Regions from separate parts of the Planococcus sp. YIM B11945 genome, predicted to be linked through region 1. Evidence: a T-box and tRNA genes for the amino acid it is inferred to sense, from the RefSeq annotation. Region 1 holds a T-box; the other holds one or more tRNA genes.
What was found. The T-box of region 1 lies ahead of leuS (leucine--tRNA ligase). A T-box ahead of a tRNA ligase gene usually reads a tRNA of that ligase, here a tRNA-Leu.

Region 1 (5,241 bases):
GCCAAATTCATCGCGCAAATGGCGATTCCATGTATAATAGCGCTTTCCGTCTGAAGGAAAGGGCAGTAGGTTTTCCATGCAAAACAACTCCTCTGCCTGGTATTGTATCATGCCGGAAAAATAGACGACAATATCGAAAAAAGCTAACTATATAAGATGAACGTAGGAAATATCACTTTTATATACTGCTTCGGTCGCTTAGGGTAAGGCAAAGACGATTGCTCCTGCGCAAGCTCGTCGCCAAAGAGCCGGGAAGAACACTCGTCTTATCGCTTCGTCGGCATTCGTCGGCTTACGCCTGCCGCCCGTGGACGCGCCGAAGCTAAGAGATTTCTTATTACTAGATAGAGATAATCATCATGATTGTTCTATTATTGCTAGAAGTCTAGAAGATATGTAGCAAAACAGCGGAGGCTCCCGCAAGCCCGCAGGAAAGATAGTGACTGAAAGGAGTTCGGGCAATGCCATTGCGACGAAGCTAGCGCAGCGATGCAGGAGCACACGGGTTTAGCGGAATGTCAGCTATTTATTCATATTTTAATTCTGCTTAAATATTTCGCATTTCGAAAATTTTTCTTGTAGAGTGTTTGAAAAACGAATACAATGACTGATGGAAAGTGAACTGAAGGAGAGACTTTTATGCCAAAACGCGTCTGGCTGTTAATCATTGGAATGCTCGTGAATGTTACGGGGAATTCGTTTTTATGGCCGTTAACTACTATATATATGCACGATTATTTAGGGAAGTCATTGTCGGTAGCCGGGCTCGTTTTGATGGTCAATGCGGCAGCAGCCATTGTTGGTAATTTGCTTGGCGGCGCGCTGTTTGATAAATACGGCGGCTACAAATCGGTAATCGGCGGCATCATTTTGACAAGCCTAGCGTTAACCGGGCTGACGATTTGGCATGATTTTATGCAGTTTGCCGTTTTTTACACGATTATCGGTTTTAGCGGCGGCATTGTGTTTCCGAGCATGTATGCCATGGTCGGAACGGCTTGGCCAGAAGGCGGAAGAAAAGCGTTCAATGCCATTTATCTTGCACAAAACGTCGGCGTGGCAATCGGGCCGGCAATGGCTGGCGTATTAGCCGCATATAGCTTTGATTATATTTTTGCAGCGAATTTGGGCATGTACTTGCTGTTCTTTTTAATTGCGGTTTTCGGTTTCAAATCGATGTCAATTTCACCATCCAGCCATACATCGGTTTTTAACGAAAAAAAGAAAATTCGCAAACGCGGCCCTTTTTATGCCTTGATGATTGTGTGTGCCGGCTATTTGCTTTGCTGGATCGGCTACGTCCAGTGGCAATCGACCATTTCTGCATATACGCAGGAAATCGGCATCACATTGCCGCAATACAGCTTATTGTGGACGATCAATGGTTTATTGATTGTCATTGGCCAGCCGTTTATCCGTCCGATCATGAAACGGATTGAAGACAACATCAAGAGCCAGCTTGTCATTGGGATTTTGATCATGACGGTGTCTTATTTGGTTGTCGCATTTGCAGAGGATTTCAGTATGTTCGTTATCGCAATGGTGATTTTAACGATCGGGGAAATGTTTGTCTGGCCGGCTGTTCCGGCACTTGCCAATCAATTGGCGCCGAAAGGGAGAGAAGGATTTTACCAAGGCATCGTCAACAGTGTCGCGACGAGCGGCCGGATGATCGGTCCGCTTTTTGGCGGTTTGATGGTGGATTTATACGGCATGCAGGCGCTTTTTATGGTTATTACGGTATTGGTCGCAGCGGCGATTATTACGTCGCTTTTATACGATCGTCCACTGAAAAAAGAATTGAACGAACAACTTCAAGAAAATTTTACGCAATGAAAAAGGCAATCCTCAAAGGGTTGCCTTTTTTCTGCAAGTTGCGTTTTAATAGGGAGTTTGTTTAAATTAATAGTGAAAGCGCTTAATTATTATAATAGTAGAAAGATTGACGAAAAAGGGGGCATTCGGTATGAAACCGATATATGGGTCTGCTCGTGAAGCAGTGGAACAAATACAAGATGGCGCGACCATTATGGTTGGGGGATTCGGGCTGGTTGGAATCCCGGAACAATTGATTTTGGCGCTGGTGGATAAAGGCGTAACCGACTTGACCGTCATCTCGAACAATTGCGGCGTGGATGAATGGGGACTGGGTTTATTATTAAAAAACAAGCAAATCAAGAAAATGATCGGTTCATATGTAGGCGAAAATAAAGAGTTCGAGCGCCAAGTGCTGTCCGGCGAAATCGAAGTTGAATTGACGCCGCAAGGCACGCTTGCTGAAAAAATGCGGGCAGGCGGAGCGGGCATTCCGGCCTTTTTCACTCCAGCAGGCGTTGGGACGACGGTCGCTGAAGGCAAGGAAATCCGCGAGTTTGAAGGCAAGGAATATGTCCTTGAACACGCGCTGAAAGCGGATTTTGCCTTGGTGCGCGCTGCCAAAGCGGATAAAATGGGCAACTTGGTTTACAACAAAACGGCGCAAAATTTCAATCCGTTGGCTGCAGCGGCAGGCAAAATCACCATTGCAGAAGTGGAAGAAATTGTGGAGACCGGCGACATTGATCCGAATCATGTCCAAACGCCAAGCATTTACGTGCAAGGGCTGCTGCAAGCCAAACAAGAAAAACGCATCGAGCGCTTAACAACTCGGACGGTTTAAGAAAGGGCGGGGAATTTCGTGGATAAACAAATGGTAAGAGAACGAATTGCAAGACGCGCCGAAAAAGAAATCAAAGACGGCGATTACGTCAACCTAGGAATTGGCATGCCGACACTCGTCGCCAATTTTATTTCTGACAATAAAAGCGTGGTTCTTCAGTCGGAAAACGGCCTTTTAGGCATCGGGCCATATCCAACTGAAGACGAAGTCGATCCGGATCTGATCAACGCCGGCAAAGAAACGGTGTCAACGATTCCTGGTTCTGCGTTTTTCACAAGCGCTGAATCATTCGCAATGATCCGCGGAGGCCATATTGATGTAGCGATACTCGGCGGCATGGAAGTGGCCGAAAATGGCGACTTGGCAAACTGGATGATTCCAGGAAAAATGATCAAAGGCATGGGCGGTGCGATGGATCTTGTCCACGGCGCGAAAAAAGTCATCGTCATCATGGACCATGTGTCAAAAGACGGCTCTGCTAAAATCAAAAAGCAATGCGACTTGCCGCTGACCGGCAAAGGCGTGGTCAATAAAATCATTACGGAACGCGCGGTAATTGAAGTGACGGAAAACGGGCTTGAATTGCTGGAAGTGTTCGACGGCTTTACGGTCCAAGACATCATTGATTCAACCGATGCGCCGCTGAATACAGAAAACGTCAAAGTGTCCTAAGCTATTGCCAAAAAACGGGGCTTCGTCTAAAATGAATATCAATAGCAAATGGCAGTGAAGAGGAATAGTAAATTGCTTTTTATCTAAAAGAGAGCCGGCGGTTGGTGCAAGCCGGTGATAAACGCAATTGAACTCGCCTTGGAGCCAGTGTATGTGAAATTAGTAAGATACACCGTTTTCCGCGTTAAGGAATCAAGTTGAGCGAGTAACTCGCTAATTTGGGTGGTACCGCGGGAAACTCCCGTCCCTTATTTTATTTAAGGGGCGGGAGTTTTTATTTATGAGGAGGAAAATTGATGACATTCAAGCACAAAGAAGTAGAAAAGAAATGGCAGAAATACTGGGCCGACAACAAAACGTTCAAAATGGAGAATGACGAAGCCAAACCGAAATTTTATGCACTGGATATGTTCCCGTATCCATCAGGCGCCGGCCTACACGTTGGCCATCCGGAAGGCTACACGGCAACCGATATTTTGAGCCGCATGAAGCGCATGCAAGGCTATAACGTTCTTCACCCTATGGGCTGGGATGCATTCGGCCTTCCTGCAGAACAATACGCACTTGATACAGGGAATGATCCGGCTGAATTTACCGCGAAAAACATCGCGACATTCAAGCGCCAAATCCAGGAACTCGGTTTCTCGTATGACTGGGACCGTGAAATCAATACGACCGATCCTGCATATTACAAATGGACACAGTGGATTTTTATTCAGCTTTACAATAAAGGCTTGGCGTATGTGGACGAAGTAGCGGTCAACTGGTGTCCTGCACTTGGTACAGTACTTGCCAACGAAGAAGTGGTCGACGGCAAATCCGAACGCGGCGGACATCCGGTCGAACGCCGCCCGATGCGCCAATGGGTATTGCGCATTACGGAATATGCAGACCGCTTGCTGGAAGATTTGAATGATTTGGATTGGCCGGAAAGCTTGAAAGACATGCAGCGCAACTGGATTGGGAAATCCGAAGGGGCAGAATTGGAATTTCATGTGGATCAAACGGATCATTCGTTCCGCGCATTCACGACTCGCCCAGATACGATTTTCGGTGCAACGTATGCGGTACTCGCGCCGGAGCATAAATTAGTGGAAGCAATCACCACACCGGAGCAAAAAGCAGCAGTTGAAGCGTATATCGATGAAGTGAAAACGAAAAGTGATTTGGAGCGCACCGATTTGGCGAAATCAAAGTCGGGTGTCTTCACAGGCGCGTATGCCATTAACCCAGCAAGCGGCGATCAAATGCCGATCTGGATCGCCGATTACGTCCTTGCAACTTACGGAACGGGTGCCATCATGGCGGTTCCGGCACACGATGAGCGGGATTATGAATTCGCAAAGCAATTCGATTTGCCGATCGTTGAAGTCGTATCAGGCGGAAATATTGAAGAGGAAGCGTATGCAGGAGACGGCGAATTAATCAATTCGGCTTTCTTGAATGGCTTGAACAAAAAAGAAGCAATTGCTAAAGCGATTGCTTGGCTGGAAGAGCACGAAGTCGGCGAAAAGAAAATCACGTTCCGTCTGCGGGACTGGCTGTTCAGCCGCCAACGCTACTGGGGCGAGCCGATTCCAATCATTCATTGGGAAGACGGCACAATGACACCGGTTGATGAAAAAGATTTGCCATTGGTATTGCCAGTGACGACCGACATCAAACCGAGCGGCACCGGCGAATCGCCGCTTGCCAATATCGAAGACTGGTTGAATGTCGTGCATCCGGAAACGGGCATGAAAGGGCGCCGCGAAACCAATACAATGCCGCAATGGGCAGGAAGCTGCTGGTACTACTTACGCTTTATCGACCCAACCAACGACAAAATGTTGGCGGATCCAGAATTGTTGAAACGCTGGCTGCCGGTTGATGTATATATCGGAGGCGCTGAGCACGCGGTTCTTCATTTA
Region 2 (5,241 bases), on a different contig from region 1:
GCTTATTGGGCTTCCAGGAAGCGGAAAAACCACGTATGCGAAACAACTCATGAAAACCGAGCCTGATTGGATTCATTTATCGTCCGATAATATCGCCTATGCCGAATTTGGAATTGGAACCTCTATTGACCATCAATATGTTTTCGAGGAATTGTACAAGCAAACCAGCACCGCTCTTGAAACAGGTAAAAATGTAATCTATGATGCTACCAATCTGGCGTCCAAGAAAAGGCGCAGCTTTCTCAACCGCATCCAAAAATTCGAAGCTGAGGCAGAAGCTGTAGTTTTTTTTACACCTTATGATTTATTGAAAAACCGCAACCAGGAACGAAGTGCGCGGGAACGTGTGCCGGATTGCATTATTGAACGCTATATCCGCGCTTTTCATTTTCCGAGAAAAGATGAAAAGTTCAATTGCATTACCGTCATTTCCGCAAAAAACGACTTTCCTCCAATAAATAAAACTATAAATGCAATCTACACACAACATGTCTCTTTTGAAGAAATTTGTTGTCTATATGAATCGTTTGAAGAAACGAAACCGCTTCTCCAAATGAAAGAACTGCAGCCAACTGTTCAAAAAGCTTATCGGGCTTTTATTGCCGTAAGAAACGGTGCAACCGATCTTTACGACAAGGAACTTTTATCTTGGGCAGCGCTGCTTTCCGTCATTGGGAAACCCTATGTACGCAAAAACCGGCCGAGCGAGCAAGACAATTATTACGGATATGAACACGTTTCGATGTACCTAAGCTATTCGATTTTACGAAAATTGCGGTACTCTGAATCCTTTATTTTTGATGCCCTTTTATTAATCGATGAACACGCAGAAGGCCGCTATTCCAAGCGCGGCAAGATCCGTCGACGAATTGGCGCTGAAAATCATGAGCGGCTCCAGGTTTTATTAGAAGCGCTAAATCCCGTATAAGAAAGGCTCTTGCCATGTGCAAGAGCCTTTTAGTTAATCTTTAAAATTCTTTTCAATATACTTTTTCTCTTCCGCCTTACTTAAACGGCCGGTAGCTTTTCCAATCGTGCCGCCATTCAACTGCCAAATGAAATTATGCACATCCACTGAATTTGAAAAATCGCCACTTTGCCATTGGCTTAATACTTCCTCGTAATAATCGCCATATTCGTAGAGAGTTTTGTTTTCCTGAACGATAGTCAGCAAACCCTCAATATTTTCAGGCGTCATTTCGACTGCTCCCCATTTTTCTTTCGCTTTCACCTTTTGGTGGGTCATTTTATGAAGCAGTGTCTGTACTTCCCCTTCAAGCATATCCACCTCTCCACCAGCCGCTTTCGGCTTTTCCTCTTGTTCCGATTGATCGCCTTGAACATTTCGTTCCTCGATATCTTTTGCCACTTCCATTATTTCATTTTTTTTTGAATCTGACTGTTGGATAAAGTAGTAGCCTCCTGCTGCCAGCGCAATAAAACCAATTAGCAATCCCGTTACTTTTATCGTTCGCTTCACTTTTCCACATCCTTTTGCGATTATTTTACTTTACATATAATGGTAACATATTTCACGTTGCAAATAACCTTCTTTAATTATCTAAATTTTCTAAATACTTATTGACATAATGTCTAGTTTACTATACATTATGTCAAAAGATATTTACTAAAAGTATACATTAACTTACAAGGAGGAATCTTTATGACGTACCAAGAAAAGAAAAGTATTGTCGGAGTAATTAGCACGATCATTATTTTCACATCCTTTTGCCTTTATATGTTGCCCCACTATCCAACTGGCGGTTTGGAATCGATGGAAACGTTTCGCTATTGGGGGTCTTTCGTCCTTTTCTTGACCGTCTTTTCAATTGTTGCTCACATCATTATCTCAATTCTTTTCAATATCGCCTTTCGAATTACCACTCAAGAAAAAGAACCGCGTTTTTCGGATGAACTGGATAAACTCATTGACTTGAAAGCGAACCGCAACTCGTTCTTTGTGTTTATCATCGGCTTCCTTTTAGCTATGGCCTCACTCGTTTTCTCAGAACCCACTCAAATCATGTTCATTATTTTGATTGTTTCCGGGTTTGTTTCCGATTTGATCGGCTCTGTTACGAAACTTTATCACTACAAGAAAGGGGTTTAATATGGGCAATCATCTTGTCGGCAACCACATTCGAAAATTGCGGTTCAACTTGGGCGAAATGACTCAGCAGCAATTGGCTGACAAGGCAGGCGTCACAAGACAAACCATTGTTGCTCTCGAAAAGGGAAACTACTCTCCCTCCTTGGAATTGGCTTTCCGCATTGCTCTCGTCTTTAATTTGCCGTTGGAAGAAGTGTTCTTTTATGGAGAGGCATCGAACAGAAAAGATTAACCTTTGGTACTTATTTTAAAGGAGGAGAGAAAAATGGAGGAAAACAAAAGAAACGCAAAAATTGTCGGGGTATTGTTTCTCATTGCAGCAGTTACTGCGGTACTTGGCCTGCTCTTGTATGATCCAATTTTAAATAGCCCTGATTACCTCGTTCAAGGCGCCGAGCATGCCAACCAAATCATTCTAGGGGCTTTGATGGAATTGATGCTTGTAGCAGCAGCAATTGGCACCGCTACAGCCATGTTTCCGATTTTAAGAAAATACAATGAAACAATCGCCCTTTGGCATGTCTGTTTCCGTTTCCTCGAAGCGGTCATTATTGTCATCGGCGTCATCAGTGTGCTTTCTTTGCTGACCTTGAGCCGGGAATTTGTCGCAGCTGGTTCTTTGGATGCCGCCTCTTTCCAAGCTTCAGGAACAGTCTTAAAAGCCATACACGAATGGACGTTTTTATTCGGCCCCAATTTCATGCTTGGCATCAACACGATCATGTACAGCTACATTCTATACAAAACCAAACTTGTTCCCCGGTTCATTCCCGTATTGGGGATGACAGGAGCCGTACTCGTTTTCAGCTGTTCCTTGTTGGTCATGTTCGGCGTAATTGAGCAACTATCTGTATGGGGCGCGGTTTTGGCCTTGCCTGTTGCTGCCAATGAAATAATTTTAGCGGTGTGGCTTATTAGCAAAGGCTTTAACGAACCTGCTTTAACGGCATTAACAGAAAACAAAAAGCGGCGCAATCAGAATTCTTTAATCAAAGCTGAAGCGCCATAAAGCCATAGAAAAAAGCCCCTGCTTTGAAAAATTCAAAGCAGGGGCTTTTTGAGTTCATCGCTTGGCATGGCGATGAGAAGTATACCGGCGGTCGGGGTCGAACCGACACTCCCGTGAAGGAACGGGATTTTGAGTCCCGCGCGTCTGCCAATTCCGCCACGCCGGCAAATGTTCTAAAGGAACTATACAAATATAACATAACATCGAACTTATGCCAATAGTTTTTCACAAAAAAAATCAGCGTCTGGAAATTCCAGCGCTGATATAACCTTAAAAGAAAATATTTAAAAGAAGATAGAAAGCTGCAGCCAATGCAGCAGAAATTGGCAACGTGATTATCCAGGTAATCAACATTGTCTGAGCTGTTCCCCATTTAACGCCTTTCAAACGGTGAGACGCTCCTACACCCATGATAGAAGAAGAAATAACATGAGTTGTACTTACTGGCAAATGAATGAAGGTAGCGCCGAAAATAACCGCTGCTCCAGTTAAGTCAGCAGCAACTCCGTTCACCGGACGGATTTTCATGATCTTGCCGCCAACTGTTTTGATGATTCTCCATCCTCCGACCGAAGTTCCGAGTGCCATTGCCATCGCACAAGAAACCTGTACCCAAGTTTGAATATCATCGCCTGTTTGAAGGCCGTTCACGATCAAAGCCATCGTAATGATACCCATCGCTTTTTGCGCATCGTTTGTCCCGTGGGTAAACGATTGAAGCGCAGCTGTTCCGATTTGAATCAAGCGGAAGTTTTTGTTTGTTTTCGTTAAGTTATTATTTTTGAAAACCACTTTAAAAATACTGTAAACAATATAGGCAACTACAAAAGCCAGGATTGGCGAAAGAATAAGCGCTTGGATGATTTTCAAGAATCCGCTATAATTCAGTGCACTAAATCCGGCAGCTGCAATAGCAGCACCTGCGATTGAACCAATCAATGCGTGCGATGAACTGCTTGGAATACCGTAATACCAAGTGATTAAATTCCAAGCAATTGCGGCAAGCAAAGCAGCCATGATGACGATAGAGCCATTCTCCAAAGTAAATGGATCAACTATATCTTTAGTAATGGTTTTGGCAACTCCCGTAAAAGCAAGAGCCCCCACGAAGTTCATAATAGCAGCCAACATAATGGCGTGGCGCGGTTTTAATGCTTTTGTTGAGACTGCAGTGGCAATTGAGTTCGCTGTATCATGAAATCCATTAATGAAGTCAAACCCAAGTGCTAAAATGACAATTATAACTGTGGTGACTAATAGTATATCCATCGTCTGAGTGCCCCTTAAGCGTTTTTCATAATGATTGTTTCAAGTGTATTCGCAACTTTTTGGCAATAATCCGCAATTTCTTCAAGTTCTTCATAAATTTCTTTGTATTGAATAATACGGATTGGATCTTTTTCAACTTGGAAAAGATTTTTGATTGAGTGACGTAGCGTCACGTCGCATTGAGACTCGTAATCTTTAATTTTGATGGCATGGGCTCTCATATTGCCTAGTTTTTTAGTAGACAACAGATCCACCGCCGCTTGAATTTCAATTGTGCATTTGCGGATAGCTTCCACAAATTCCAACATATATTTGTCAGCGTTAATGACGGAATACATTTCAAATAACGAGGCTGTATGGTCTAAACCGTCCAATACATCATCCATCGTCATCGCAAGTGCTAAAATATCTTCACGCTCGATAGGAGTAATAAAGGCATTGTTTAAATCTTGAATAACAGTGTGTACGAATGAATCACCTTTTGTTTCATAATCTTTCATCGTATCTGAAAAGATCTTCAAATCACTGATTGCACTTAATTTATAATCTGCGAAATAATCAGCACTTTCTTTAAGGTTTCTCGAAATATTATCCAACTGTACAATAAACTTATCCTGCTTTTTAAAAGCCATCTTCTTTTACCCCCGCTATTTTAATAAAATAAACACTAAGCTAAATAATAATAGCTCATTTATAACCACCTTAACAATAGCTTATTAAAAAATTTACAAAACCGTAACATAACGAAATTATCTAATAATATTATTTTATTGATATAGCATTATTTCTAATTAAAAGAATCGGCCTTTTAAAATTTAACCATTCCCATTTAAGTTCCCGTATTTTTCATTAC

Region 2: it encodes a tRNA-Leu, which carries the amino acid that the T-box ahead of leuS (leucine--tRNA ligase) is inferred to sense. The anticodon was not compared.

Annotation. Positions count from the first base shown of each region.
Region 1 is NZ_JBOZWR010000001.1:27,897-33,137, forward strand. Features, by position in the region: gene ACRRQV_RS00245 (TIGR01212 family radical SAM protein) at 1-78, opposite strand, end outside; gene ACRRQV_RS00250 (MDR family MFS transporter) at 640-1,836, shown strand; gene ACRRQV_RS00255 (CoA transferase subunit A) at 1,967-2,659, shown strand; gene ACRRQV_RS00260 (3-oxoacid CoA-transferase subunit B) at 2,678-3,331, shown strand; T-box leader at 3,377-3,583, shown strand; gene leuS (leucine--tRNA ligase) at 3,628-5,241, shown strand, end outside.
Region 2 is NZ_JBOZWR010000008.1:228,206-233,446, forward strand. Features, by position in the region: gene ACRRQV_RS16435 (AAA family ATPase) at 1-928, shown strand, start outside; gene ACRRQV_RS16440 (DUF6241 domain-containing protein) at 962-1,480, opposite strand; gene ACRRQV_RS16445 (hypothetical protein) at 1,664-2,110, shown strand; gene ACRRQV_RS16450 (helix-turn-helix transcriptional regulator) at 2,112-2,342, shown strand; gene ACRRQV_RS16455 (DUF4386 domain-containing protein) at 2,376-3,119, shown strand; tRNA gene ACRRQV_RS16460 (tRNA-Leu) at 3,202-3,285, opposite strand; gene ACRRQV_RS16465 (inorganic phosphate transporter) at 3,390-4,388, opposite strand; gene ACRRQV_RS16470 (DUF47 domain-containing protein) at 4,403-5,020, opposite strand.